DNA from 2 places in the Mesorhizobium sp. UC74_2 genome. Region 1 is predicted to be linked to the other one. Evidence: riboswitches for the same ligand, from Rfam matches in the RefSeq annotation. Region 1 holds a riboswitch; the other holds the start of a gene.

Region 1 (15,009 bases):
GAGCGAATCCAGCATCAATTGCAGCCAAGGTGGCACGAACTGTTCTCCCTCCGGGCCTGTTCTAGAATTTCATCATAGATAGTCGCAGAAAACACAAAAGCGGCGCGCCGCCAACGGCACGCCGCCTTGTTTGAGTGAGCCGGGTAAAATTCCCGGCCCGCAGCGGGGACTTATTTTGAAACGTCCTCGCCGAAATAGGTCTCGGAGATCTTCTTGTACGTACCGTCGGCCTTGATCTCGGCCAACGCCTTGTTGATCGCGGCGACCAGTTCCGGGTCGCCCTTGCGCACGATGACACCGGAGTAGTCGGCGTTGGCTTCCTGCGCGACGATCTTCACCTTGGCGTCCGGCTTGTGCTTCTTGAAGTCGAAGAAGGAAAGACTGTCGTTGATCGTGCCATCGACGCGGCCGTTGAGCACCAGCTGGATCGACTGGTCGAAACCGTCGGTGCCGACCAGTTCCGCGCCATTCTTCTCAGCGATCTTGCCGAAATTGGACGTCAGCGACTGCGCCGACTTCTTGCCCTTGAGGTCGGCGAAATCCTTGATTTCGGTGTTGTCGTCGCGGACGATCAGCACGGCCTTGGAGGCGATGTAGGGATCAGAGAAGTCGTATTTTGCCTTGCGCGCTTCGGTGATGCCGACCTGATTGATGACAGCATCATAACGCTTGGCATCGATGCCAGCGATCAGCCCGTCCCATTTGCCCTCAAGGAACTCGGCCTTGACGCCAAGCCGTTTGGCGATCTCGCGGCCGATCTCGACATCGAAGCCGACCAGCGCGCCGGACGTGTCGTGATAGGTGAAGGGCGCATAGGTGCCTTCGGTGCCGATCTTGAAGACACCCGCCTGCTTGATCTGATCGAAATCAGCACCGGCATGACCAGCGGTTACGGCCAGGACTTGCAGGGTTCCGGCCAGGAGCAGCGATTTCAGCCATTTCATCTTTTTGTGATCCCGTAATATCGGCGGACAGCAAATGTCGGCCTTTGGAGAGGTGCTGGAATGTGACAGAAGCTTGCCTTGCGAATAAGGAATGAAATTTCGAAATGAATCGATTTTGGGAATTTCATTCTCTTTTGAGGTTGCGGTCAACGCGCGGATGAACCACACCATTCCGTTTCCGGGCGGCTTCGTGAGAGCGGCCGGGGAACCATTACCCGCATGGCACGTTTGGGGGATGCCTTCGGGATGCAGACCTTCGGTCGATCCAGCCAGGTTCAACGGGCAGACGGGAAAGTCGCGATGCTTCAGGATAGTGCAGGGCGTATCATGGTCCGCGCGGCAATGGCCGCTCCCTATCTGGAACGCGACCAGGAGCATGATCTGGCGCTTCGCTGGAAGGATGGCCACGATCAGCATGCGCTGAACCAGATCGTCGTTGCACACATGCGGCTGGTCATCGCGATGGCCGCGAAGTTCCGCTATTTCGGCCTGCCGGTCTCCGACCTGATCCAGGAGGGCCATATCGGCCTTCTCGAAGCCGCTGCCCGTTTCGATCCCGAACGTGAGGTCCGCTTTTCCACCTATGCAAGCTGGTGGGTGCGGGCCTCCATGCAGGACTATATCCTGCGCAACTGGTCGATCGTGCGCGGCGGGACCAGTTCAGCGCAGAAGGCGTTGTTCTTCAATCTGAGGCGCTTGCGCGCCCGTCTCGGTACTGGAACCGAGGCCCTGTCCAACCAGGCTCTCTATCGCGAGGTCTCCACCGCGCTGGGCGTTTCGGAAACCGATGTCGCCATCATGGATGCGCGACTGTCGGCACCCGACAGCTCGCTCAACGCGCCGCTGACCGACGATGGCACCGGAGCGGAGCGCGTGGATTTCCTGGTTTCGGATGGGCCGCTGCCCGACGAGATCGTCGGCGACACCATCGACGTCGAGCGCCGCTCCGGCTGGCTGAAGCAGGCTCTGGCGGCTTTGAACGAGCGCGAACTGCGGATCATCGAGCAGCGCCGGCTGGGCGACGAGAGCGCTACCCTGGAAGAGCTCGGCGAGACGCTGGGCATCTCCAAGGAACGCGTCCGGCAGATCGAGGTACGGGCGCTGGAGAAGCTGAAACTGGCGCTGGTGAAGCAGAATCCGGAATTCCTCGCGGCCTGAACGTTCGTCGATCCGTCGACGTCAGAGCACACGCGCGATCGCCATGGTTATGACGGTAACGGCGAGCAATACCGCCGCCAGGCGCTCGCCGCGTATCGCCTGATCAAAAATGCTGGCGGCGTTACCCTCTGCGCCAATGCGTCGTGCCCGCCCAACCAGCGCGCCCTGAACGCCGGCGGCAACAATTGCCGCTGCTGCCCCCACCGCCAGAACCTGTTCCTGCGTGCCGAAATAGCCGCTGCCGTGAAAGAGATACCAGAGAACGGCGCCCGACAGGACGGCCATCGTGGCTGCCCCCATCTGCGGTGCGAACAGCGTTGTGGCCAGCCGGCCGTCACCCGTGCGTGCCAGCACGAAAGTCGAGCCGGCCCAGAACACGCCCGACATGACATGCAGCGCCAGTGCGATCATGAAAATGTACTGCATGCAAAGACCTCCACAAATTCGCGACTACCCAATTGATAGATATCTAACTGTTAGATGTCAATCTGTTAGACGTCGGCCTTTTGTATGCTAGTGTCCGGGCATGCCTAAACCTTCCGCCAAACCGATCGGTCTCGACCTCGCTCAAACCGCCAAGGTCGTCCGGCGCGCGCTGGATGATGCGATGATTGCCAATGGCGGATCGCTGCCGGTCTGGTCCGTGCTGATTTCGGTGAAGTCACGGCAATTCGGACACCAGCGCCAGCTCGCGCAATCGGTTGGTATCCAGGGGGCGACGCTGACACATCATCTCAATGCCATGGAGGCGGATGGCCTGCTGACCCGCCGTCGCGACCCAGCCAATCGGCGCAAGCATCTGGTCGAACTGACGCCGAGCGGCGAGGCGATGTTCCTGCGGCTGCGCGAAACGGCAATCGCCTTCGACCGGCAATTGCGAACTGGCATCAGCCAGGACGAACTCGATCACGCTCGGTCCGTGTTCGCGCGCCTGCGTGCGAATGTCGATGGAGAAGGCGTGGAAATGAGAGACGAGGCTGAAGCCGAGCTGTAGGCACCGATGTTCGCGCTCGAAACCGACGCCGTAATGCTATCTGTCGGTAACGATCTTGACCTTGTCGCCGGTCGAAACCGTCGCCCCCGGTCCCATCGCGTTGAGCACGCGGAACAGATCGAGCTTGCGGTCGACGCCGACCATCTGCGCCGACAGGGTGCCGATCGTCTCGCCCGGCCGCACGGTGACGACGCGGATACGCAGCGGCTTCAGGGCGGCCTTCTCGGCTGGGCTCAGGACACGGAATGTGCTGCTCACCGAACGCGCGACAGGCTCGAGTGACGTTCCCGCTGCAGGAGCGGCCGTCAGCAGCCGGTAGACCTGGCCGTTGGCGCGGATGACGACGATATCGAACTGCCAGCCATCGGCACGTGCCTTGGCAACCGCGGCTTCATTGCCATTGATCGTCTCCTGGCGGACAGTGGCGTCTTCCAGGCCGGCAACCCAGCCGCTGCGGATATAATCAGGCAGCGTGACGTCCTTGTCGATCGTCACGCCGTCGAAACGTACCGCCATGTCGCCGGGACCGGTGGCGGTGACGGCCGCTGCCGAGTTGTCGATGACGAAACCATCCGGCACGGCGAACGACACGCCGAGCTTGGGATGCAGGAAGGTATTGCCGCGCACATAGCCTTCCTCGGGCGTGTCGCCGTAGAGAAGACCGTCAATGCCGGCAAGATAGGAATCACGGTCACGGGTTCCGAAGCCCGGCTGGCCGAACATCCGCGCGTGGCGTTGCGCCAGATCGATACGTTGGGGCGTATTCGGATGTGTGGCGAGGAAGTCGAGGCTGGCGTCGGTCGCACCGCTGACCGAGCGGAAGCCGGCATAGGAGGCCATCGACTGCAGGAAGCGGCCGGCCGCGTAGGGGTCATAGCCGGCTTCACCGACCGACTTGATGCCGATGGCGTCCGCTTCGAGTTCCTGATTGCGCGAGAACTGGGCGAGCCTCAGCTTGCCGCGGATGAGGGCTGCCTTGGCGTTGGGATTGTCGCCGAGCACATCGGAGACGACCTTGGTGGCGAGGCCTTCCTCGGCTTCCAGCTGCTGGCGCTGCAGTCCGTGGTTGGCGGTGACGTGGCCCATCTCATGTGCAATCACCGCGGCGATCTCGGACGAGTCGTTGGCGAGCGCCAGCAAGCCGCGGGTGATGTAGAGATATCCGCCCGGCAGCGCGAAGGCGTTGACGTTGGGCGAATTGAGGATGGTGATGCGGTAGGTCTGCGTCGGGTTGGCCGACACCACGGTCAGCCGGCCGACGATCTTGGCGACCATGCGCTCCAGTTTCGGATCGGAGTACTCGCCGCCATAGGTGGCGAGGATGCGAGGGTGCTGCGCCTTGGCAAGATCGGCAAGGCGGCTGTTGGCCTGCGCGTTGTCGACGGTAACCGGCCTGTTCGAAGGCTGGAAGCCGGATTCCTCAACCGAATTCGGCATCACCGACTGGCAGGAAGCAAGCGCAAAAGCCACCCCGGCCAGTGCGAGCATGCGCACCGGGGTTTTCTTGCAGCTCATGTCCAGGCCGGTCGACAGGTCGGCTTCCTTCTTCGTCTCAATGGAGCAATCTACGATTGTGCCAGACAATCTGCGGTGGACCTAGCCACACACGAAGCAGATTGGCAAGCAACGACGATGATGCCCCCAAACCGGTTTGACCGCAAATTATGTCGGCTTCCGGGCAAGACAAATGCCTGAGTCGCATAATCCGTTCCAGATTTCCCTGGTGCAGGACCAGTCAAAATGTGGCGGTGGCCACTCTTTTCCGGCACTCGGCTAACCTTCGTCGGTTGCGCCGGCGTATCGTTGGAAGGCTGCCGGACCATTCGCGGAAAAGAAATCGCCTGCTCCGCCACTTGCGGCAACCGCGCCGTTCTCCAGGAAAACGACATGAGCAGCGATGCGGCGTGCGTCCTGTGGCTGATGGGTGACGAAGAGCGTGGTCATTTTTCGTTCGGTCTGAACCGCCGCCACGAGATCCAGCATATCCTCGCGCAGGGCAGGTCCGAGCGAAGCAAAGGGTTCATCCAGCAGAAGCACCGGTCGGTCGCGGACCAGGGCCCGCGCCAGTGCAACGCGTTGACGTTCGCCGCCGGAAAGCTCGCGTGGCAGGCGTTTGTCCTTGCCCGCCAGACCGGTGCGTGCGAGCGCGCCGGCGATGGTGGCGCGGTCGGCGGCGGTGAGGGCGAGCGAAGGCGAGATACCGAGGCCAACATTGCGGAACACATCGAGATGAGCGAACAGGTTGTTCTCCTGAAAGACCATCGAAACCGGCCGCTCGGACGGTGCAACGCTGGTGAAATCCTTGTCACCGATCAGGACACGCCCGGAGCGAGGTGTTTCGAACCCCGCCACAAGGCTGAGCAATGTCGATTTACCCGAGCCGCTCGGCCCCATGACGGCGGTGATTTCGCCGGCAGGAAATTCGACGTCGAAAGTGAGGTCGACCTCGCCATAGCTGAAGGTTGTCCTGTCGAGATGCAGCGACACCGCCTGTCGAGCCGGCATATCGGCGGTCATGAGGAACGTCCCTTTCCGAGCCGATCGGCAAGCAGGATCAGCGCAAAGCAAACCAGACCCAGCAGCAGAGCCAGCCCCGCGGCATCGGCGGTACGATAGCTGCCCATGCGCGCAAGCAGAAGATAAGGCAGCGTCTGCAGGGAATCCGAACCGAACAGCGCGATCACACCGAGGTCGCCGAGCGACAAAGCCATGGCAAAGGCGAAAGCGGTGGCAAGCGGGCGTCGCAGAACCGGCCAGTCGATCAATCTCAAGCGGGCCCAGCCGGTGATGCCAAGTTGTGCGCAAAGCCGCTCATGCCGTTCGCTGGCCGCGTCATAGGCCGGACGAATGGCACGCAGGGCGAAGGGCATCGCCATGATGGCGTTCACCGCAACGACCATGGCCGGGGCGATCGCGAAAGCGCCGCCGACATGGCGCAGCAGCAAAAACCAGCCGGCGCCGATGACGATCGGTGGCACGACCAGCACGAAGCCGGCTCCGGTATCGGTGGCATATTCCAGCAGCGACCGACCACCGGTTCTGCCGCGGCGGGCAGCCAGGCCATGCCGCGCCATTGCCAAAGACAAGGAAAGGGCTGTGGCAAGCAGGGCCGAGAGGAATGCAAGTGCCGCGCTTGTCGTGGTGGCCCGATGCACGGCTTGTTCGCCGACGAGGCGGACAAGATCGGATTGCACCCCGGCGGCTATGGTTGCCATCATCGGGCCTGCGACGAACAACAAGGCGAGCGTGATGAGCAAGGCGTTCAGGGCTGTCTCGCCATCACCGATCGAAAGGTAGCGGCGCGGCGCCACGGAAAGACCGGCCTCGGCGGCCGTGTTGGCGCCGAGGCGCGAAAGCAGGGCCACGACGGCGAAAGTGAGCAGGACCTGCAGCAGCGTCAGCGCAACCGCACGCGCTGGATCGAAATCGAAGCGCAACGCCTGATAGATGGCGACTTCCAGCGTGGTTGCGCGCGGCCCGCCGCCAAGGATCAGCACGATGGTGAACGAGGTGATGCACAGCATGAAAACGAGACCGGCGACACCGGGAAGCGCCTGCCTCAGCGCCGGCCATTCGATGAAGCGGAAGGCAGGGCGCACGCCCATGCCGAGTTGGCTGGCAAGCCGCCATTGGTCCGCCGGAATGGTCTGCAACGCTTCCAGGAAAAGCCGCACGCAGAGTGGCAGATTGAAGAAGACGTGGGCGACAAGGATGCCGGAGAGACCGTAAATGCCCGGCCAATCCTCGCCTGCGATCTTTGTCAGGAAAGGCGCGAAATAGCCGGCGCGGCCATAAAGAGTGAGAACCCCGAGTGCTGCAACGATGGCGGGCAGCGCCAGAGGCACCGCGAACAGGTGCAGAATGAAGTTGCGGCCAAAAAAACCGGGATGACGCGCCAGCGCTCGTGCCACGAACAATGCCGGTAAGACCGACAGGCAGGTCGACAGCACGGCCTGCCACAAGGTGAAGCGGACGACGCGAAGAAGATAGGAATCGAAAGCGGCAGCCGCGCCAGAAAAATCGCCGGCGCTTTCGATGGCAAGGCCAAGCAAAGCACCGCCGATCAGGACGGCGACAAAGGTCAATGCAGCGATCCCCGCGCCGACACGTCTGTCGCGCAATGCAGCGGGGTGTGCAGCCTGAGACAATGGTTTCGCCGTCGTTCCTATTTGCTCATCACGTTGAGCCACTCATCCACCCAGGCCTTGCGGTTTTTCGCAATCTCCTCGGGAGTGAAAGCCAGGGTCTTGACCGGCTTCACCAGTTTGTCGAAGGCCGGATCGAGTGGCTTGTCCATCTTGCTGGCCGGGAACATCCAGTTGGTTTCGGGGATCACATCCTGGAATTTCGGGCTGGTCATGAAGGCCATGAATTTCCCGGACAGCGGGTTTCTGGCGCCGGTGGTGGTGATGCCAGCGACCTCGACCTGAAGGTAATGGCCCTCGGAGAAGGAAGCTGCCTGGTAGCGATCAGTCTTTTCAGCGATCATATGGTAGGCGGGCGAGGTGGTATAGGACAGCACCATCGGCGCTTCGCCCTTGGTGAACAGGCCGTAGGCCTCGCTCCAGCCCGGCGTGACCGTGAGCACGCGGTTCTTCAGCTTCGCCCAGGCCTCTGGTGCCTTGTCGCCATACACCGCGCGCACCCACAGCAGCAGTCCAAGGCCGGGCGTTGAGGTGCGTGGGTCCTGGATGGCGATCTTCTGGGTCGCGTCGCCTTCGACCAGATCCTTGAGGCTGGCCGGCGGTGTCTTCAGCGTCTCTGTGTCATAGACGACGGCAAAATAACCGTAGTCATAAGGAACGAAGGTGTCGTCGTTCCAGCCGCCCGGCACGTCGGATGCCGCGGTTGCGCCATGCGGAGCGAACAGGCCAGTTGCCTTGGCATCCGCGGTCAGGTTGGTGTCGAGCCCAAGCACGATATCGGCCTTCGTGGCACTGCCCTCCAGCTTGACGCGATTGAGCAGGGCGACGCCATCCGCAACCGAGACGAAATCGACCTCGCAGTCGCAGTCCGCCTCGAACGCCTTCTTGACCTGGGGGCCCGGACCCCATTCAGCGGTGAAGCTCTCATAGGTATAGATGGTCAGCTTGTCTTTCGCGGTCGCCGGCAGCGTGGCGGCAGCGAAAGCGAGAGCGGAAACCAGGACAGACAGAGTTTTGCGCATAGGCGCCTCCTTCACTTCGTGACAAGGGAACTGGCGCTTTGGCTAAGCGTCTAATCCCTCCGCCGGTACAAACCGGATCAGGTTCAGCGGGTTGGCTTTTCGCCTCTCAGCCGGTTCGCGAAGCCGCGATCTGGCACCCCGTTAGAGCGGCCTGAGACATAGAGCGGGCGACGGTGGCGCGCAAGCGTTAGTTTGCCGGATGAAACGGGCAGGCTCCGCACGCCCTTCCGTTTCCGCATAGGGGCTGGTAAGGGCGACGCCCATGAGCACATTCACCCTTCTGCTTGGCGGCGAGGTCATCCAGACGCCGCGGCTCGAAGCCCAGGTCGCCGGCACGCGCGTGATCGCCGCCGACTCCGGCATCCGGCATGCGGATATGCTGGGGCTTACGCCTGAGCTGTGGGTGGGGGATTTCGATTCCGCACCAGCTCATTTGCCGCCGCATCTGGCGAAGGTGCCGAAGGAGCGGTTCCCGGCCGAGAAGGATTCCACCGATGGCGAGCTCGCCGTCTCGATTGCGCTTGATCTCGGTGCGGCGAAGCTGAATCTCGTGGGTGCCTTCGGCGGCGCCAGGGCCGATCATGCCTTCCTGCATCTGGCTTTGGCACTCAGCCTGGCCGAACAGGGGACAGACGTGCTCCTGACCAGCGGTGCGCAGGAAGGTATTCCGGTTCTGCCTGGCCGAACGGCGGCTTTCGATTATGCCGAAGGAACGTTGTTTTCCGTGCTTGGCTTCTCGAAACTCACCGGGCTCACGATCAAGGGCGCCAAATGGCCACTGAATGCGGTGGAAATGCCTTTCGGTTCGTCCCTCACCATCTCCAATGCCGTGCAAGGCAAGCTCGAAATAGCGCTCGGCACTGGCCGTGCGCTCCTGCTTGCTCATCCTTACCCACTTCCCGAAAGCTGACATGGCGCCGCCCCTTCTCAACCTGACTGGCATCAAACTGACCTTCGGCGGCACACCTTTGCTGGATGGCGCCGAACTCGTGGCCTCTCCCGGAGACAAGATCGCGCTGGTCGGCCGCAACGGTTCCGGCAAGTCGACATTGCTCAAGATCGCCGCCGGCATGATCGAGCCGCAGGATGGCGAGGTGTTCCGTCAGCCGACGGCAACCGTGCGTTACCTGCCGCAGGTTCCAGACATGGACGGTTTTGCCAGCGTGCGTGCTTATGTCGAAGCCGGGCTGGGGCCGGCCGACGATCCCTATCGCGCGACCTACCTGATGGAGCATCTGGGGCTCACCGGAGAGGAACGCCCTGCCGATCTTTCCGGCGGCGAAGCGCGGCGGGCCGCATTGGCCCGCGTCATGGCGCCGGAACCCGACATCCTGCTGCTCGACGAGCCGACCAACCATCTCGACCTCGCCGTCATCGAATGGCTGGAAGAGGAGCTGGCGCGCACCTCCTCAGCCTTGATCGTCATTTCCCACGACCGTCGTTTCCTGCAGCGCATCTCGCGTGCCACGGTCTGGCTCGACCGCGGCCAGACACGCCGGCTGGAAAAGGGCTTCGGCCATTTCGAGGAATGGCGCGATCAGGTTCTGGAAGAGGAGGAGCGCGACCAGCACAAGCTCGGCCGGCAAATCGTGCGCGAGGAGCATTGGCTGCGCTACGGTGTGACTGCACGGCGCAAACGCAACATGCGCAGGCTCGGCGAATTGCAGTCGATGCGCCAGCGTTTCCGCAGCCATCGCGGCGCAGAAGGCACCGCGACGCTGGTGGCCAGCGACGCAGCCGAATCGGGCAAGCTGGTGATCGAGGCCAAGAACATCGAGAAGAGCTTCGGCGATCTCACCGTGGTGAAGGATTTTTCGACCCGTATCCAGCGTGGCGATCGTGTCGGACTGGTCGGTGCCAACGGTGCCGGCAAGACGACCTTGCTGAAGATGCTGACCGGGGAGACGAAGCCCGACGCCGGCACGGTGCGGCTGGGAGTCAACCTCGAGATCGCTACTCTTGACCAGAAGCGCGAGGCCGCCGATCCGGATGAGACGCTGTCGCATTACCTGACGGACGGGCGTGGTGAAAACCTCGTCATCAATGGCGAGCAGCGCCATGTCGTGTCCTACATGAAGGACTTCCTGTTCAAGCCGGAACAGGCGCGTACGCCGGTGCGTGAACTTTCCGGCGGCGAACGGGCACGGCTGCTGCTGGCCCGCGTCCTGGCGCGACCGGCGAATCTGCTCGTGCTGGACGAACCGACCAACGATCTCGACATGGAAACGCTGGAACTGCTGCAGGAACTGGTGGCGGGTTTTGCCGGCACGGTCATCCTGGTCAGCCACGATCGCGATTTCCTCGACCGTACGGTCACCAGCGTGATCGCGCCCGACGGCGGTGGCCGTTGGGTGGAGTATGCCGGCGGCTATTCCGACATGCTGGCGCAGCGTGGCGGCACCAAGCTCGAGGACCGCAAGGCACGCAACGGCCAGTCTGCAGAGCCGAGAGCAGAGAAGCCACGCGCGGAGGTGCCCAAGGAGACGGCCAAAAAGCTCTCCTTCAAGCAGAAATTCGCCCTGGAAAATCTGCCGAAGAAGATCGAAGCGGTGACGGCATCGATCGCCAGGCTGGAAAACAACATCGCCGATCCGGCCTTCTACGAGCGCGACGCGGTTGGCTTCCAGAAGACGATCGCGGCGCTCGACAAGGAACGGGCCACACTCGCCGCACTCGAGGAAGAGTGGCTGGAACTGGAAATGCTGCGCGAAGAACTGGAAGGCTGAAGCGCTGTTCGGCTGATGCATCCTTATTCCGACAATCGGCAAAATCCGGCATTGATCTTGGCGGGGCGGATCGTGCTACCGTTGGCGAGTATTCGTTGGCTGACGGAGGAGGAGTTTCCATGGCAGAACCGACCGGGTGGCGTCACATGTCGAGCGCGCCGAAAGACGGCAGCCGGGTTCTGGTTACGGTGAGATCATCCGAGCAGGGACCTGCGGAAGTCGACGTCGCCTATTGGGCGAGGGCCGACCAGTTCGGCATGGAAGGATGGCGGGCCAATGATTCCTATCCCGGACATATGATCGAATATGCCGATCCCGAATTGAAATGCTGGATGCCGTTGCCGAGCGCCAACGCGAACACGAGTGCGCTGGCCGATATGCCGAGGCCCTGGGAAGGCAGCGAAGAGGAACTCTACGGCTCGGGCATCTAGGCCGCGAACCCACAAAAGCAGCACTCCGGTGTCGCGGATGTCGACATGCGGGTCGACTTCGGTACCTGGCATCTGCAACAGATTTTTCGCTTGGAAATCAACGACGCCGTCGCATCGCGAAACCTGGTATCCCGGCGACACGACGAAGCTTCAAACTCCTCTTGACTTAGAGTGCACTCTAACCGGTAGCTTTCTCTGCGTCGTGACGAAAGAAGGCGTTGATGAAGATTGGCGAGCTGGCAAAGCGTTCGGGACTGTCTGCCCACACCATCCGTTATTATGAGCGGATCGGGCTGCTTCCCCATGCCGACAGGGACCAATCGGGCCAACGTGACTACGACGCATCGATCCTGACCTGGATGGAATTTCTCGATCGTCTCAAGACGACCGGGATGCCTATACGGGAAATGCTGCGTTACGCGGCCTTGCGGGAGCGCGGCGGCGACACGGAAGCGGAGCGCGGCGCATTGCTCGAGCAGCACCGTGAGCGTGTCCGTGCGCATGTGGCCAAGCTGCAAGCCTGCCTTCTCGTCCTCGACACCAAGATTGCCGGATATGCCGGCATGAAACAGAGGATGAAGGACTATGACGCATCAATCCCCGAACGTCAGCGAAAGCCGGCTGGACCGCGGCAAGCGGGCGCTCGCTGAAATCGACGGCGAAGCCGGCCACAAGGTTATTGCCGCTCTGGCCGACGTCGCTCCCGATTTCGCAAACTACGTGTTCGAGTTCTCGTTCGGCGACATTTACAGCCGCCCTGGCCTCGACCTGCGCGCCCGCGAGATCGCGACCATCGCCGCGCTGACGGCGATCCGAACCGCGACCCCGCAACTGAAAGTCCATATCGAGGCGGGGCTGAATGTCGGGCTGAGCAAGGACGAAATCACCGAAATCATGATCCAGATGGCGGTTTATGCCGGCTTTCCCGCGGCGCTCAACGGGCTGTTTGCGGCCAAGGAAGTCTTTGCCGCCCGATTTCCCGTCCAGGAGGGCGAAGCGGCATGATTGAAGCTTCTCCGCTCCAGAGCGTCCCGGCACTCGATCCCACGTCATCGATCATGCTTAATGGATGGTATCTGGATCCCGTCCGGCGCGTAACCACATTTGCTGTATATATTATGAAGTACTTTCACAAGGCTGTGACATTGTTATAGCCTGATACAAAGCTGAGAAATCCAGTGCGTATCAAGGTGTTGCAGGCATGCGTATTCTTGAAGCTGGTTTGGGCTGTTTCAAGCGCGAGGAACCTTTTTTCCTCCTTTGCTGCCGCTTCATTTCGGCATCGCTGATCTGCATCTTCGCTTTCGGCACGCTGACGGCATTCCCGGCATTGGCCGACGAGTGCTCATCGCTGGCGCGCCAGATCCGCAGCAGCGGCAGTGGAGGCCTCAATCCGCAACAGGCCCAGCTGCGGCGACAGCTTGTCGCCATCCAGGCACTCGAGCGGCGGCGGCAGTGTTCGGGCAAGGGCTCCGGCGGGTTCTTCGACCCCTGTGGTGACCTTGCGCGCATGCGCGCCGATGTGCTGAGGCAGATGGCGGCCGCAAGCGGAGGACGCGACGCATCCGTTCTGCAGGCTCGTTACATCGCGCTTGGCTGTGTGCCGGAGCGACGCGAACGGCCGGCGCGCGATACCGCTTCGGGTCCGATGTCGATCGGCGGTGCTTCGATGCTCTATTGCGTACGGCCCTCGGACGGCTATTTCTTCCCGGCACCGAAATCGCAGTTCGCCAGGGATACAGACCTGAAGGAGACCACCGACCAGTGCCGCTTCATCTGCGATGATCCAGGCATGGAGGTATTCGCCCTGACCGATCCCAGCCTGGAAACCGATGAGATGATCTCGGTCGCCGAACGCAAACCCTACAAGGATCTGGCGACGGCGTTTCGTTACCGCGACGCCGCGGCGTTCAAGAGCTGCGACCTGCGACGTTACTACAGCCGGGTCAGCGAAATGCGCGCCCGCACGGTAACGCCGGGCAATATGGAAAACGCAGTCATTCCGCTGCCAGCGGGGAGGCCGGAACAGAATGTGTCGGAGCCATCGGCTGCCGGCGCGATGAACGGCAATTTACCCGCGCCCCTGGCCTTGATGGAAGAGCCTGCAATCAATCGAGCCGTGCGCATCGTCGGACCGGCCTTTCTGCCGGATCCTTGAAGACACCTGCCAGTCTTTTCGGGCAATCGGAGCAATGCAGCCGCCGCACGGCAATCTCGTGCTGTGTCATAAACGAATTGAACGGCGGCGGCTGACGCCAATGCTTGATGTCGCCGTTATTTCGTCCCACATCGGTCAGGATGAACAGTGACGCGCGGGAGCATGATGGTGGTGTGCTGTGGGGCTTGACCCCATCGCTGATCCTGCATGCGCTTATCATCGCGCTTCTGGTCTACGGTTCGTCGAGGCTTCCGCAACAGCATCCGGACGATGGAGCGGTCAGTGTCGTCATGGTGCCGCCGCCCGAACAAGTGAAGCCGGAACCGGTTCCGCCGCCAGAGACCAAGGTTGAAAAACCGCCGGAACCGAAGGTCGAAAAACCGGTCGAGCAGAAAGTCGAAAAGCCATCCCCGCCGCCGTCGTCCATCGAAGAGCTGAAGCCTGTTTTCCAGTACGGAGCCAAGGATTCCGGTCCAAGGCGATCCTTGGACGGCAACAGCGCGCAGGAAAGCTCGGCGTCGCCGACGAAGACAGAGGATCCGAAGCAGCCCGGTGCCGTGAAAGACAGCGAGAACAAAGCCGCAGCCGAGCCGGAGCGCCAGAAACAGGAAGACACGGCAAGCAATCGCGAAGCCGTTCAGGATGCAGCGAAGGATGGGAGTTCAGCGAAGCCTGACCAGCCAGAGGCCAAGGCGGCGGGTGCCGATGAACAGGAGGCCGTGACCGATGGATCCGGCGAAATAGAGCTTCCCGTGGCTGCAGCGGCGCCACAGCCCAGGCCGGCAAGAGGGCCGAAGCCGGCAAGCGCCGGCCCCAAAAAGTCAAGTTCCGCGGATGTGGCCGTCGCCGCGTCGCAAGGATATTCCAGCCTTCCGGGTGTCAGGCGGCTCTATTCGCTAGGCGCGACCGGCGATCCCTTCGCCGGGGCCTCGATGGACGGGGTGCCGCGTGATCAACGGGCGGGCAAGCTTTGCGCAAGCGCATTGCAGCAGCAACTTCTCGACGAAGGTTACTTTCCCGGATTGCTTCCATACCGTCTGCTCAAGTCGGGCAATGTCCTGGACGTTCCGGACGCCACCTTTCGCACGCGAACGGCATGGTACAGGGTGAGCTTCAGATGCGAGGTCGACGCCAATGCGACGCGGGTGTTGTCCTTTGTTTCCCGTACCGGAGCTCTTATCCCGCAGGCTGAATGGGCAGCCCTCGATCGGTCTGCCCGCAAACAAGATTTGTAAAGGTGCCAGGGGATCTGGTCGAGACCGCTATGGCTGCAGCGATCACCCGGACGTTTTCGCCTGCCAGGCCTTGAGTGCCTCGTCGAAGACCTTGTCGCCGGGCAAGCCCTTTTCCATGGTGATCAGCGCGCGCCGTCCCGATTTGTAGACGACTGGGATGTCGATCCATTCCTGGTTGCGCAGCAGGGTCAGGTTG
Region 2 (15,009 bases), 1.7 Mb from region 1:
ACGCCGAGTGACTGGATCAGCGACCAGAACTGCCCGCCGGTCCTGCCGCCGGCGCTTTCGCGACGCAGCGACACCGTCACGATCTCGGTCTTCGCAGCCTTGACCGCATCGGCCATGATCGCCGGCGACGGATAAAGTGCGGTGCCAAGCAGCAGGCGCGACGAGAACTGCTGTCCATAGAGTTCGAGCATGGCTTCACCCTCCTTTCATCGGCGACAGGATTTCGATGCAATCGCCATCGGCGATCCGGCAGGTCTCGCGTTCCCTCGCCGGCACCACTTCGCCGTTGAGCGCCGTTGCCAGCCAGCCGCCTGCATAGTCGAGTTCGGCGAGCAGGCCCGCCAGCGTGCCGGCGTCGACCTCGCGGCTTTCGCCGTTAATGATGAGCCGCATCGGCAAGCTCCCTTTGCGAATTGAAGATCAGTTCGGACGCCTGCCGTGCCATTGCCGGCGCCAGCAGAAAGCCGTGGCGGTAGAGGCCGTTGATCGAGACCCGGTTTGCGTCGCGGCTGACGCGCGGCAGGTTATCGGCGAAGGCTGGACGCACGCCGACACCGGCCTCGACGATCTCGGCTTCGCCGAAAGCCGGGTGCAGCGCGTAGGCGGCGCCGAGCAGTTCCATCATCGAACGCGCGGTGACCGGTTCATTGGCGTCGCTTTCGATCATCGTCGCGCCGACCATGAACAGGTGATCGGCGCGCGGCACGACATAGACGGGGAAGCGCGGGTGCAGCAGCCGGACGGGGCGCGCCAGCGAGACATCGGGCGCATGCAGCAGGAGCATCTCGCCGCGCACGCCGCGCAGTCCCGGGACGCTTGCTGCGATGCCGGTGCAGTCGGCCTCGATGTCGACGGTTTCCGGAACCCGCACCGCGCCATAGCCGAATTCGAAGCGCACGCCCATGCCGACCAGCCTGTCCTTGAGCGCAATCAGGGCACGACGAGGATCGAGATGCGCTTCCTCGCCGAAGAACAGCCCGCGCCGGAACCGGCCGGCAAGATCCGGTTCGAGTGCGGCAACGGCCTCTTCGCCGATCGCCGAAAACCCGGCCGTGCGTCGCGCGAAACGGTCGAGCTCGCCCGCGTCCCGCGCCGGAGCCACCACCAGCGTGCCGGCGCGCACGACATGCCCCGGCAGCACGGCATCCCACCAGTCGAGCGCCAGGCGGCCGAGCGTCACGACCGCCTCCTCCGCGCTCTCGCGCTCGCACCAGGGCGCCAGCATGCCGCCGGCAGCCCAGGACGCGCTGCCGGCAAGGCGATGCCGCTTTTCGATGACGGTGACGTCGGCGCCACGCGACGCCAGCTCGAGGGCCAGCGTCAGCCCGGCGACGCCGGCTCCCTTGACCAGCGCTTTCATGGCTGGTCGGCCCCCGCCTCCGATGCTTCGAAGGAAGCAGCCACATCGACGGTGTCGACGGAATCGAGCGGCAGGTAGAGATCGCCACCGACGCGGAACTTTTCCGCCATCGCCGCCATGCCCTCCTTCTGCGCTTCGGCACGGATGTCGTGGGAGATGCGCATGGAGCAGAATTTCGGCCCGCACATGGAGCAGAAATGCGCCACCTTGTGCGCTTCCTTGGGCAAGGTCTCGTCGTGGAACGCACGCGCGGTTTCGGGATCGAGCGAGAGGTTGAACTGATCCTCCCAGCGGAACTCGAAGCGTGCGCGTGACAGAGCGTCGTCCCTAACCTTGGCGGCGGGATGGCCCTTGGCGAGGTCGGCGGCGTGGGCGGCGATCTTGTAGGTGATGACGCCGACCTTCACGTCGTTGCGGTCGGGCAGGCCGAGATGCTCCTTCGGCGTCACGTAGCAGAGCATGGCGGTGCCGAACCAGCCGATCATCGCGGCGCCGATGCCGCTGGTAATGTGGTCGTAGCCCGGCGCGATGTCCGTGGTGAGCGGCCCGAGCGTGTAGAATGGCGCCTCACCGCAGACGGCGAGCTGCTTGTCCATGTTCTCCTTGATCTTGTGCATCGGCACATGGCCGGGACCTTCGATCATCACCTGGCAATCCCTGGCCCAGGCGATCTGCGTCAACTCGCCCAGCGTCTCCAACTCGGCGAACTGCGCCGCATCGTTGGCGTCGGCGATCGAGCCTGGCCGCAGCCCGTCGCCCAGCGAGAACGACACGTCATAGGCGCGACAGATATCGCAGATCTCCTCGAAGTGCTCGTAGAGGAAGCTTTCCCTGTGATGGTAGAGGCACCACTTGGCCATGATCGAGCCGCCGCGGCTGACGATGCCGGTGACGCGGTCGACGGTGAGCGGAATGTAGGGCAGCCGCACGCCGGCATGGATGGTGAAATAATCCACCCCCTGCTCCGCCTGCTCGATCAGCGTGTCGCGAAACACCTCCCAGCTGAGGTCCTCGGCAACGCCGCCGACCTTTTCCAGTGCCTGGTAGAGCGGCACGGTGCCGATCGGCACCGGTGAATTGCGCAGGATCCAGTCGCGGATGTTGTGGATGTTGCGGCCGGTGGAAAGGTCCATCACCGTGTCGGCGCCCCAGCGGGTCGCCCAGACCATCTTTTCCACTTCCTCGGCCATGGACGAGGTGACGGCCGAGTTGCCGATGTTGGCGTTGATCTTGACCAGGAAATTGCGGCCGATGATCATCGGCTCGGCTTCCGGATGGTTGATGTTGGCCGGGATGATGGCGCGACCACGCGCCACCTCGTCGCGCACGAATTCCGGCGTGACATAGTCGGGAACCGCCGCGCCGAAACTCTCGCCGTCGCGCTGCAGTTTGGTGTGCACCGCCTGGCGGCCGAGGTTCTCGCGGATGGCGATGAATTCCATTTCCGGCGTGATGATGCCGGCGCGCGCATAAGCGAGCTGGGTGACGGCGCGTCCGTCCCTGGCCCGGAACGGCTGGTTGCGCACCGGGAATTCCGGCGTCAGCCGCTCGCCGGAGACGAAGCCATTGTCCTCCGGCTTGACCAGGCGGCCCTCGTAGCGCTCGACATCGCCGCGCGCCACGACCCATTCCTCGCGCAGGCGCGGCAGGCCGCGCTCGATATCGGTCTGCACGCTGATGTCGGTGTAGGGGCCGGAGGAATCATAGACCGTGACGGGTGGCTCGCCGGCGGTGGGATGCACGGAAATTTCGCGCATCGGCACGCGCAGGCCGGGATGGATGACGCCCGGCTTGTAGACCTTGCGCGATGCCGGCAATTCGCCAACGGTGACGGTCGGGGTATGGATATTCATGAGCGAGCCTCCTCGAGTGACGGAGACCCAGTTCGCGCATGAGGAGGAAGTGGCGCTTCGCTGAATGAAATACGGGCATTCTTGCCCGAAACCGAAGCCGAAAAATGCCGGCCCGCGAAGTGTTCCCACCGTCCCTACGCCAGTATGAACTGGATCAGGTTCAACGGGTCACTGCGCGTTACAGCAGTATCTCAGCCCCTTGTCGGGACCCCCCTGGTGAGCCTCAAGGGTGGACCTCAAGCAGGCTTTTTGTCAACAGGGGTTTGAGCAGAAGGCAAGAGGACGCCAGCGCTGGACGCCCTCGGCCTTTGCGCGAAATGCGATCAGCTGAACCGGCGTTCCGCTCCATTTCCTTGTTTTGTCGTGCGATCTCAATCCGAAAGGTCTGCTACTTTTCGAGATCGTGCCCTAGGGCAAACGAAGGTTGTTTCCCTGCGCATCGAACACGTGCGGGGCTGTGGAAAAGGACAGCGGCAGCGTGTCGCCGGAACGAACCGCCGTGCGCTCCTGCGCCGGCACGATCAGCGCGGTGCCGTCCGGGGCCACGGCATAGATGAGCGTGGACCCGCCCAGATTTTCGGTGATTTCCACCCTGGCGCTGAACACCGGATTCGCGGCATCGATCCTGATGGCTTCCGGACGCAGGCCGAGCGTGACCTGGCTGCCCGTTTCCAGCGGCCGTGCAAACGGCCCGGGAATGGATTGCGGTCGCGAGAAAGCCGGGCAAGCGACCTGCATCCCATCCGCCGAAATGCTTTCCACCTTGCCGGACAACAGGGTCATTCGCGGGCTGCCTATGAAGCCGGCAACGAAGAGATTGGCCGGATTGTCGTAGAGGTCGATGGGGGTGCCGATCTGTTCCACCAGGCCGCCACGCAGGACGACAATCCTGTCCGCGAGCGTCATGGCCTCGACCTGATCGTGCGTGACGTAGATCATGGTCGCCCCGATCTCGCGATGGATCTTGGCGATCTCGACACGCATCTGGGTGCGCAGCTCGGCGTCCAGATTGGAGAGAGGCTCGTCGAACAGGAATATCTTGGGCTTGCGCACGATGGCGCGGCCGATGGCGACACGCTGGCGCTGGCCGCCGGAGAGTTGCTTCGGCCTGCGGTCGAGCAGCGGCTCGATCTGCAGGATGCGGGCGGCCTCCGCGACACGCGCCTTGATCTCGGCCTTCGGCACCTTGTTGATCTGCATGCCGAAGGCGATGTTGTCGAAGACCGACATGTGCGGGAACAGCGCGTAGGACTGGAACACCATCGCGACATGGCGATCGGCCGGATCGGCATGGGTCAGATCCTCGCCGTCGATCGAGATCGTGCCCTCGCTGGTCTCCTCGAGGCCGGCGATCATGCGAAGCAGGGTCGACTTGCCGCAACCCGAGGGGCCGACGAAGACGACGAACTCACCCTTCCCGGCCTCGATCGACACTCCCTTGACGACCTGAAGGGAGCCGAACTGCTTGGTGACGTGATCGATCCTGAGAAAGGTCATGGGGTCGAACTGCTGCTCCGGTTGTTTTGCGAATTGCCCGCGATGCGGCGCCGCTCAGCCGCGTGCCCATGCGGGCAGCCAATCGCCATGCGCCGCGATCAGCCTGTCGACGAGGGTCCATATCTGGTCGAGATCGAGCTCGGCCGCGGTGTGCGGATCCATCATCGCCGCATGGTAGATATGGTCGCGGTTTTCGGTCGTCAGCGCCCGGACGGTGAGTTCCTGCACGTTGATGTTGGTGCGGATGAGCGCCGTCAGTTGTGGCGGCAGATCGCCGACGACGGTTGGCTGGATACCGTTTGCATCGACGAGGCAAGGCACTTCCGCGACACAATTGGCCGGCAGCGAAGTGATCGAGCCGTTGTTGCGCTGATTGCCGTAGATGATCGACGGCTCGCCGGTCCAGACCGAATTCATGATCGAGGAGGCGTATTCGTGGCTCTCCTTGATGTCGATCGTGCCGGCGCCTTTCAATGTCTTGGATTCCTCCTTCCAGCGGGCGATCTGCTCGACACAGCGTTTCGGATATTCATCGAGCGGGATGCCGAATTTCTCGATGAGGTCGGCACGGCCGTCCTTGATGAAATAGGGCGTGTATTCCGCGAAGTGCTCGGAGCTTTCGGTGACGAAATAGCCGAGCCGCGTCAGCATTTCATAGCGGACCCTGTTCGGACAGCGCGGGTTCCAGTGGCTTGGTTTCGGGAAGCGCCCTTCGCGATAGCCCTGCACGAGGTCGGGATAGAGGTTGCGATGGCTGCCGTCCGCCTGGCGATGTTCGAAGGTGAGGAAGAACGCCATGTGGTTGATGCCCGCGGCGCGGTAGCGGATTTCCGAAACCGGGATATCGAGATCGCGCGCCAGTTCATAGGCAGTGCCCTGAACGGAATGGCACAGCCCCACCTGCCGGATCGAAGGATATTTCTCGGCGATCGCCCATGTGTTGATCGCCATCGGATTCACATATTGCAGCAGGATCGCGTCGGGGCAGACCTGCAGCATGTCCTCGCAGATGGCCCACAGATGCGGCACGGTGCGCAGGCCGCGCATGATGCCACCGACGCCGAGCGTGTCGGCGATGGTCTGGCGCAGGCCGAATTGCCTGGGGACCTCAAAGTCGGTCACGGTGCAAGGTTCGTAGCCGCCGATCTGGAAGGCGACGACGACGAAATCCGCCCCTTCCAGGGCCTTGCGCTGGTTGGAGTGAGTTTCAATGGTCGCATTGGCGCCAAGCGCCTGCACGAGCTTGCCGGCGACGACCTCGCTTTCCTGCAGCCGCTCGGGATTGATGTCCATCAGCGCGATCACAGCATTCTTGAGCGCGGGGCGATACAGCACATCGCCGATGATGTTCTTCATGAAAACGGTGGAGCCGGCTCCGATGAACGTGATCTTTGGGCGTCGCATTGCGGGTTCTCGATAAGATGAGGGGGATTGTGAAGGGTCCTCCGGCGTCCGGAAAGAACGCCGGAGGAAGATCCTGCCGCGGGAGGAAGCGCGTCAGGAGTTGGAGGCTCGGTACCGGTCCGGCTTCATTGTCGGAGCGTGATCTTATCCGAAAACCGGGTTCCACTTTTCGGGATCACGCTCAGAGCATGCCATTCGCCTGGTCGTTGGCTTCCTTGAGGACGGCCGCCGGATCGCCCTTGCCAAGCAGGATGTTCTCGATGGCCGTCGTCAGGATCGCCGAAATCTCCGAGGCGCGATCCGAGATGGGGAACGGGAAAGTGGTTTCCGGCGTTGCCAGTTGGACGAAGGCAGACACATCAAGTCCCTTTGCCTTATGGGCTTCCTCGGCCGCTTTTGCTGCTTCGGGACGAGCCGGGAAAACGACCCCGGATTTGCCGACGATGGTCTGGCAGTCCGATCCGCCGAGATATTTCACCCATTTCCAGGCTTCGTCCTTGTGCTGGGATCCGGACCAGATGCTGTCGGACAGACCGTTGAACATCGAGCGGCGGCCTTCAGGCCCCTGCGGCAGCGGCGCAAAGCCGAACTCGGCCTTGGAGGTGTCGCGATAGGAGGAGACGTTCCACGAGCCATCCGGAACGATGGCGGCCTTGCCAGCCGCGAAGATCGCGGTCGCGTTCAGCCTGCCGGTCTGTTCCTGGCTGAGCGCGTAGCCCTTCTTCAAGGCCAGGTCGCGCATCCAGGTCAGCGTTTCGACAAGCGCCGGGCTGTCATAACCATATTGTTTGCCCCACGGCTTATCGATCGGCTTGAAGCCGTCGGAGACAGCCAGGAAGCTCCATTGCGTCTGGCCGTAGCCATCCACAGTGTTGGTTGCCCAGCCATAGACGGCAACCCTGGACTTGTCGAAACCGGCTTCGTTACCGCGCTTGCCGTTCTGGTCCACGCTGAGGCGCGCAACGACCTTTTCGAGGGAACCGCCGTCTTTCGGGTTCCAGGTGAGGTTCCTGAGCTCCTCCTCGCTGACACCGGCATCAGCGACCATCTTCTTGTTGTAGACGAGGGCAATCGTGTCCCAGTCCTTCGGCAGACCGTATTGCCGGTCGTCCTTGTTCCAGCTTTCGGCGAGACCGGGCAGATAGGCCTTCATGTCAACCTTGTCGGCCGCGATGCGGTCCGACAGGTCATCCATCACCCCGTTCGCCAGGAATTCCGGGAAACGGCTGAGATGGTTGACGAACACGTCCGGCGCGGTGCCGGCGACAAAGGACGTGCTCAGCGTGGTCCAGTAATTGTCCCAGCTGTCTTGCTTGATGTTGATCTTGATGCCGGGATTTTCAGCCTCGAACCTGTCCGCGCACTGGCGATAGACGGGCGCCTGGTTGGCGTCCCACATGGCATAGTTCAGGGTCACGTCCTCTGCCCGGGCAAACGAGGGTGCGAGCGTAGTCAACGCGGTTGCGGCGGCAAGAACGCCTGTCAGGTTTTTTCTCATTGTCTCTCCTCCACTTTATGACCTCACGACTGGCCGGCTATTTCAGGCCGCTCGTCTGGAGCGACTCCACGATCTGCCGGCCGAAAATGATGAGCATGGCGATGACGGGCAGGATCGACAGCATGATCGCCGCCATCAGCCCGCTCCAGTCTGGATTGCCCCTGCCCGTCTGGCTCATGAAATCCGACAGCGCGACCGCCATGACGCGAACGCCGGGATCGCGCCCGACCAGGAAGGGCCAGAAGAACTCGTTCCAGGAATTGATCGACAAAAGGATCGCCAGCGTGGCGATCGGCCCCTTCTGGATCGGCAGTGCGATGCGCCAGAAGATCTGAAACTGGGAAGCCCCTTCCAGCCGCGCCGCTTCATCGAGTTCCTTCGGCGCCGACAGGAAGAACTGGCGCAGGAAAAACACCGCAAAGGGCGTCATCAGGATCGTCGGGGCAACCAGCCCGGCAAAGCTGTTCAGGAGACCGAGCTGCTTGATGAGGACGAAGTTCGGGATGAACAGCACCACGCTGGGGATGATGGTGGCGGCCAGGAAAGCGAAGAACAGCTTGTTGCGGCCCGGGAAATTCATGCGGGCAAAGGCGTAGCCGGCGAGCGCCGAAAAGAAGATCTGCCCCGTGACCGTGAGCGCGGTGTAGATGACGCTGTTTCGCAACGCCAGCATGAAGTCGATCGGCGAGGCACGGAAGGCCGACAGCTCGATCGTCGAGGGCAGGCCCATCACGCGCAGGAAGTTCCCGGGCGTGTAGGCGTTCGGCAGCAGGCTCGAAGCGCTGGTATAGACATCGGCCGGATAGGTGAGGCCGATCTTGAGCGCCATCCACAGCGGCAGCAACGATATGAAAACGAACAGGGCAAGGACGGGATAACCCAGGACGGCCTGCGGGGTGAGCTTCTTCATCGCAGGCCTCAATCCAGATCCGACTGATCTGCCCGCAACACCCGCATCTGCAGCAGCGTGATGAGGATCAGCGTGACAAACAGCACGACGGAAATCGCCGATGAGTACCCCATCTTGTTGAATTTGAAGGCATTCTCGTAGATGTACCAGAGAATGACGCGGGTCGAATTGGACGGTCCGCCCGCTGTCGCGACAGCGACGACGTCGAAGACCTGAAACGAACCGATGAGGCTGGTCACCACGACGAAGGCCAGCACCGGGCGCAGCAGCGGCAGGGTGATGCGCCGGAACATCGTCCACTCACCTGCCCCTTCAAGCCTGGCCGCCTCGTAGAGATGGGCGGGAATCGCCTGCAGGCCGGCATAGAACAGCAGCGCGGTCAGGCCCGTGTGCCGCCAGGTGGAGATGGCGGCCACCGACACCATCGCCTGATCCGGAGAGGCAAGAAATCCCTGCGGTCCGGCACCGAAGAAGGTGAGGAATGCGTTCACGAGCCCCAGGATCGGGTCCAGCATCATCATCCAGACCAGTGCTGCGACCACATTGGAAATCAGATAGGGCGCGATGATGATCGCCCGCAGCCAGACGGCACGCGCCAGCCGGTCCGAAAGCACTGCCAGCAGCAGCCCGAGCACGGTCTGCAGCGGAATGTTGTAGAGGACGTAGGCGAACGTCACCCTGGCCGAATGCCAGAAATTCGCGTCCGAAAGCAGCGTCGCATAATTGCCGAGCCCGACGAATTTCGGGGCGCGCATGAGGTTCCAGTCGGTCAGGCTGATCTCGACGGCGCGAAGTGTCGGCAACAGGTAGAAGATCAGGAAACCGAGAAACGCCGGGGCGACGAACAGATAGCCGACCAGGGCCTCCTTCCGCCGCCTCTGGCGTAGCGACACAGTCCTCGCACGTCCCGACATACGATCTCCACCAATCGATCATTACACGTGTTAGCCTCCATGAATTTTCATTCCTAACACGTGTTAGTAATGGATAATGATGAAAACCTGTTGTTGTCAAGCCGCGTCTGCGGTTGTAGGTCATGGCAAGGGCGAAGCGACTGAACGCGCTGATGAAAAATCAGCACGACACGAGCGGCCGGAGGCAGAAGATGAATTCCAGCCGTGTGACCAGTCATGACGTGGCGCGCCGCGCCGGCGTATCGCGTGCGACGGTGTCGCTGGTGCTGAACCGCTCGGAAAGCGTGGTCCTCAGCAAGGAAACCCGCGAACGCGTGATGCAGGCCGCGGCGGAACTCGGCTACAAGCCCAATTCAGCCGGGCGCATGCTGGTGAGCGGCCTGACCGAAACCATAGGGCTGGTGGTCTCGGATCCCTCGATCCTGCTGGTCGACCAGTATATTCCGCAGGTTCTCTACGGCATCGAAAAGGCCAACCGCGAAATGGGCTTCCATGTCCTGGTCGAGGGGCTGGAGGCCCATGGCAAAGGCGGCGCCTATGACAATCTGGTGGAATCGCGGCGCATCGACGGGCTGATCGTTGTCAACCCACGCGCCGGCGACGAAGCGCTGATCTCCCTGATCGACAAGAATTTCCCGGTCGTCCTCGTCGGCTCGGTACGCCACCCTTCAGAGGTCTCGGTAACCTTCAGCACGCGCGGGGCGATCAAGGCTGCCGTCGACCATGTCGCCGGCCTCGGCCACAAGCGGATCGGTGCCATAACCTTCTCTCCACGCGGTTTCGTGGCGACCGATGCGCGATTGAGAGCGCTCGAGCGCAGCCTGCAGGAGCATGGGCTTTCGCTGGACGACGATGCGGTGCAGGAGGGCGACTTCAGCGCCGAAAGCGGCCACGCCGCTGCAACCGCGCTGCTGCGGCGCCGCCCGGACATCACAGCGCTTTTTGCGGGCAACGACACGATTGCCATCGGCGTGCTCAACGCGGCACAGGAGATGGGCCGCCGCGTTCCGGACGACCTTTCCATTGTCGGCTTCGACGACCTGCCATTCGCGCGATGGCTGACGCCGCCCTTGACCACGATCAAGACGGAGGGCGTGCGGCAGGGAACGATCGCCGCCCAGATGCTGTTCGCGCGACTGAACCACCGGCCGCTGGAAAGCAACCGTGTACGGCTCGAGCCGGAACTGGTGGTGCGCCGTTCGACGGCGCCTGCACCATCATAGGATTTTCAGGAAAAATGCGCCGGAGCCTGCGAAGCCATCGGCTCGATCCAGGCACCGAAGCGCCTGGACGCACCACCGGCCATGCTTTCGGCCGGGAACGAGCCTGGAAGGCCGGTCAGTGCGAGGCGGAGACGACGCCGTAGCCGTCGACGGCGAGGTGGTTGTTGGCTGCGTCGGCCGAGTAGATACCGAGGCCGCAGATCACGATTGCGGACAGCATGAAGAAGGACAGAAGCGCTGCTTTCACGGAGGTCATCTCAAGTTGAGCCTTCTGTATTGTCCTGCAAAGGATCGGTTACGAATGTGTTGAAACGCACACTTCGTGGCGTTGTTTCCGCACATTCGCGTGTCTGGACGATGCTTGTTTCGGCTTGTGTGACGCTTGTGCCACAGTGGGACATCAGCGCCGGCAAGCCAGCCGCCGCCTTCTAGAAAATCGCGCCGACACAGGCCAAGCGCGAAATGCGCCATCCACAGCGGAATCCGGGCGGCGTGCCAAATTTGCCACGCGGACGTTGCGGAAGGTGTTCCCGGGCGCGTTGCAGGTGAGCGGAATCATTTGCCGCCCGCCCCTCACCACCAGCGCCGGCAAATCGCTGAAGCCAGCCTGCAACCTCCGCCGATGCGAAATCGAAATTGTTTCGGAGGCTGACTATGTCCATTTGAAATCGTTTCATTTGATGATCAACTAAAAGTAAACGCAAAACGAAATTAATATTCAAAACGAATTTGTCATGACAAACAAATAGATGCGAGACACCACAATATTGAAATCGTTTCATATGAAATCAATGCTTCGTTCGAGAACACGAATACGTGATCTCTCGTTGCTATTCGGCTACACAACAACTTAAGTGACGCCACGTAATATCATTCAATGACATTTGAGCTTAAAAATATTCGGGGTGCGAGATTGATCGTACGTACTCGGAACCCAGTATCGATAGGGGATTACAGTGAACATCAGAACGCTTCTTTTAGGTTCGACTGCGGCCTTGATTGCCGTTTCCGGCGCACGCGCCGCTGACGCGGTCGTCGTCGCCGAGCCGGAACCCGCTGAATACGTCAAGATCTGCGACGTCTACGGCGCCGGCTACTTCTACATCCCGGGCACCGAGACCTGCCTGCGTGTCGGCGGTTACGTCCGTTACGATGCCAGCCTCGGTGATCGCGGCACCTTCGACGGCGCCAAGACCAACGACCGTCTCAATGGCAAGGAACAGGATACCTGGGGCAAGAACACCCGCTTCACGCTGAAGACCTGGACCGGCCAGGAGACCGAACTCGGTACCCTGAAGACCTACACCGAGACCCGTTTCAACTTCGGCAACGACAACAGCAATGCCGATGCCCGCAACAAGAACGTCTCGCTGAACTTCGCCTGGATCCAGCTCGGCGGCCTGCGCGTCGGCAAGGACGAGTCGGCCTACGACACCTTCATCGGTTATGCCGGCAACGTCATCCAGGACACGATCGTTCCTTATGGCGAATTCGACACCAACCTGATCAGCTACACCTTCGACGCCGGCAACGGCTTCTCGGCGATCGTCTCGCTGGAACAGGGCTCGGGCAGCTACGACACCTTCGTCAAGGACGGGGCTGGCAACTGGGTTCCGGGCATCGTCGACAACACCATCGACAGCTACGCTCCGAACGTCGTGGTCGGCGCCAAGTACAGCCAGGGCTGGGGCGGCATCACCGGTGTCATCGCCTACAATCCGAGCTGGGAAGAATGGGCCGGCAAGGTGCGCCTCGACGTGAACGCAACCGACCAGATCGCTCTCTGGGTCATGGGCGGCTACGGCACGGACGACAATGCTGCCCGCACTTTCTACAAGCCGTGGGGTGGCAACTGGGCCGTCTGGGGCGGCGGCAGCTACAAGTTCAACGAGAAGACCACGTTCAACCTCCAGGCGTCGTATGACGAGCAGGAAAACCTGGGCATCGCCGCCAACGTCGCTTACCAGGTGGTTCAGGGCTTCACCGTCACGGCCGAAGTCGACTACCTCAACGAAGGCAAGCGCGGCGATTCCGACTGGCTCGGCGACTGGACCACGACGGACAAGAAGAGCAGCGTCGGCGGCATCCTCCGCTTCCAGCGCGACTTCTAGAGCAGTTCCAGGAAAACTGCCTGGCGGTTTTCCGTCCGGAATTGCGTAGCAAACGTTGGAGCCTTTCCGTGAAAAACGGAAAAGCTCCAGGACCTTCCTCCTTTAGCGGGTGCCGGTTTGACCTCCAGTCATTCGCTCTTTTTATCGAGGTGAGAAACCTCCCGGGATCGGCCCAGCCTGGGCCGATCCCATCAAAAGCTCCCGGCCCCCCGGTCCTCCCGGACCCGCACAGGCCGATTGAAACCAGGACCGCAGGTTGGGACATGCTGATGCCGTCGTCCCACGAGCAACTTCGCCTCGACCTTTCGGCGCAGACGACATCATCCATGATCCAGCTGAACCGCGGCCGCCACCCCTGTCGGCCGCGGTTCGGTTTTGGCTGCAAGAGGCGCCGTGGAATGTTGCAGGCGAATTCGGCCGTAACATTTCCGTGTTGCGGGAACTCCCTTTCCCTGCCTGCATTTTTCGTCTGCCGGATCGGGAACTCCGGCGAGGTCAACACCATCAAATGGAAGCGGGAGATCGATCAGTGAAGCATGCTGTGGGAGGGACCTCGCCCGTTCCCATTCGTGACGCAACGATCTCCTCGTCTTCCACGCCTCCCCGGAGGCTACCAGGGTGCCGCGACTTCAATGGGTGATATGCGGAAAAGTCGACAATGGAAGAACAGGATAGCCCCATCGCAATTTTCGAAGACATGGGGGAGATAGTCAGGCGCCTGCAAGACATCTACGAGATCGCACTGCAAGGTACGGGCCTCTCGCTGGAAGAAGGCGCGACGCTATACCGGATCGCGCATGGCGGCGCCAACAGCCAGAAGATGCTGGCCGACAAATTGCGGATCGAGACGCCAACCTTTGCCCGCCTGGCCAGAAGGCTGGAGATCCGTGGGCTGATCCGGCGTTTCGAGGACGACAGCGACCGTCGCGTGAAGCAGCTTTTCGTTACCACCGAAGGCATGTCGCTCGTCTCGAGGTTTACCGAGAAACTCGCCGCCGACACTGCCGAATTGCTGTCCTGTTTCGGCCGCGCCGAGCTGGAAGCCACGAAATCGGTCGTCAGGGACATCTCGACCAGCATCGGGGCCCTTGCCCGCGCCAGGGGACGATAATCCCGCGCCACCGGTATCTTCCCGATGTCACCCGGCCCTCCGGGACGGCGGCACTTTTGCGCCCCGGCCGGTCCGGGGCGAATGTACAGGCCGACACAGTTCCTCTACCTTCGCGGCCAGGACCCGCAATGATCTCCGGCGCTTAGGGAATACATGGCTCTCGATCACCATACCACGATACCGCTCTGGACCTGGGCAGCACCGGCGGCGGCGCTTGTGCTGGTTGCGCTGAAATATCTGGGACTGGTTTCAGACGACTCGATCCTGGTCATCATCCTTGCATCGATCGCCCTTGGCGCGTCGATCTTCGCGTCGGTGCACCATGCGGAGATCCTGGCGCTCAGGGTCGGCGAACCGATGGGCTCGATCATTCTTGCCGTCTGCGTGACGATCCTGGAGGTCGGGCTGATCGTCTCCATCATGCTTGCCGGCTCGGAGGGCAGCGAATCCGTCGCCCGCGACACGGTCTTCTCGGCGCTGATGATCGTCCTCAACTGCGTGATCGGACTGTGCCTGGTGTTTGGCGGCCGGCGCCACCACGAGCAGACTTTCCAGCTCAACGCGGCCTCCGCTTCGCTTGCCGTGCTGGGAACCCTGGCGATCAGCGTGCTGGTGCTGCCGAATTTCGTCTCGGCGGGTGGACCGCAGCAATTCTCGCCCGTCCAGCTGCTGGTGGTCAGCCTGGTGCTGCTGGCGCTCTACGCGGTCTTCGTCTTCATCCAGACGATCAAGCATCGCGATTATTTCATGGACGTTCCCGTCGGCGGGCAGGATCCCGACGAGGCGCCTCTCGAACCGCCGACATCCAGGGTGACCCTGGTCAGCGCGGTGATGCTGCCGCTGTCGCTGCTTGTCGTCATCCTGCTGGCGAAAGTGCTGTCGCACCCGCTGGAGAACCTCGTCGCCGCAGCCGGCCTGCCCCAGGCCGTCGTCGGCGTCATCATCGCCACGCTCGTGCTTTTGCCGGAAGGCATCGCCTCGGTTCGCGCCGCACTCCTGAACCGGCTGCAGAACAGCGTGAACCTGGTGCTTGGTTCGGCGCTCGCCAGCATCGGCATGACGATCCCGGTGGTGGCCGCCGTCGCCGTGCTGACCGACCGCAAGCTGATGCTCGGCCTCAGCCCCGCC

What was found. A riboswitch is a leader RNA that binds a small molecule or an ion and turns the genes downstream of it on or off. The one in region 1 is predicted to bind thiamine pyrophosphate.
Region 2: it holds a riboswitch for thiamine pyrophosphate, as region 1 does, so the genes downstream of both, thiC (phosphomethylpyrimidine synthase ThiC) here and thiB (thiamine ABC transporter substrate binding subunit) in region 1, are expected to answer to the same signal.

Annotation. Positions count from the first base shown of each region.
Region 1 covers NZ_CP170562.1:5,870,664-5,885,672, forward strand. Annotated here, with positions in the region: gene ACFJIU_RS28660 (ABC transporter permease subunit) at 1-36, opposite strand, end outside; gene ACFJIU_RS28665 (amino acid ABC transporter substrate-binding protein) at 171-944, opposite strand; gene ACFJIU_RS28670 (RNA polymerase factor sigma-32) at 1,245-2,102, shown strand; gene ACFJIU_RS28675 (hypothetical protein) at 2,124-2,528, opposite strand; gene ACFJIU_RS28680 (MarR family winged helix-turn-helix transcriptional regulator) at 2,629-3,096, shown strand; gene ACFJIU_RS28685 (M48 family metalloprotease) at 3,133-4,611, opposite strand; gene thiQ (thiamine ABC transporter ATP-binding protein) at 4,870-5,613, opposite strand; gene thiP (thiamine/thiamine pyrophosphate ABC transporter permease) at 5,610-7,244, opposite strand; gene thiB (thiamine ABC transporter substrate binding subunit) at 7,262-8,263, opposite strand; TPP riboswitch at 8,301-8,414, opposite strand; gene ACFJIU_RS28705 (thiamine diphosphokinase) at 8,526-9,173, shown strand; gene ACFJIU_RS28710 (ABC-F family ATP-binding cassette domain-containing protein) at 9,175-10,989, shown strand; gene ACFJIU_RS28715 (hypothetical protein) at 11,109-11,420, shown strand; gene ACFJIU_RS28720 (MerR family transcriptional regulator) at 11,642-12,070, shown strand; gene ACFJIU_RS28725 (carboxymuconolactone decarboxylase family protein) at 12,006-12,425, shown strand; gene ACFJIU_RS28730 (DUF2865 domain-containing protein) at 12,622-13,578, shown strand; gene ACFJIU_RS28735 (DUF930 domain-containing protein) at 13,719-14,813, shown strand; gene ACFJIU_RS28740 (hypothetical protein) at 15,002-15,009, opposite strand, start outside.
Region 2 covers NZ_CP170562.1:4,131,284-4,146,292, forward strand. Annotated here, with positions in the region: gene ACFJIU_RS20045 (thiazole synthase) at 1-191, opposite strand, end outside; gene thiS (sulfur carrier protein ThiS) at 196-393, opposite strand; gene thiO (glycine oxidase ThiO) at 377-1,360, opposite strand; gene thiC (phosphomethylpyrimidine synthase ThiC) at 1,357-3,213, opposite strand; TPP riboswitch at 3,327-3,438, opposite strand; gene ACFJIU_RS20065 (ABC transporter ATP-binding protein) at 3,622-4,710, opposite strand; gene ACFJIU_RS20070 (alpha-glucosidase/alpha-galactosidase) at 4,765-6,114, opposite strand; gene ACFJIU_RS20075 (ABC transporter substrate-binding protein) at 6,296-7,612, opposite strand; gene ACFJIU_RS20080 (carbohydrate ABC transporter permease) at 7,650-8,522, opposite strand; gene ACFJIU_RS20085 (carbohydrate ABC transporter permease) at 8,531-9,436, opposite strand; gene ACFJIU_RS20090 (LacI family DNA-binding transcriptional regulator) at 9,628-10,659, shown strand; gene ACFJIU_RS20095 (hypothetical protein) at 10,775-10,915, opposite strand; gene ACFJIU_RS20100 (hypothetical protein) at 11,088-11,441, opposite strand; gene ACFJIU_RS20105 (porin) at 11,616-12,770, shown strand; gene ACFJIU_RS20110 (MarR family winged helix-turn-helix transcriptional regulator) at 13,429-13,881, shown strand; gene ACFJIU_RS20115 (calcium:proton antiporter) at 14,035-15,009, shown strand, end outside.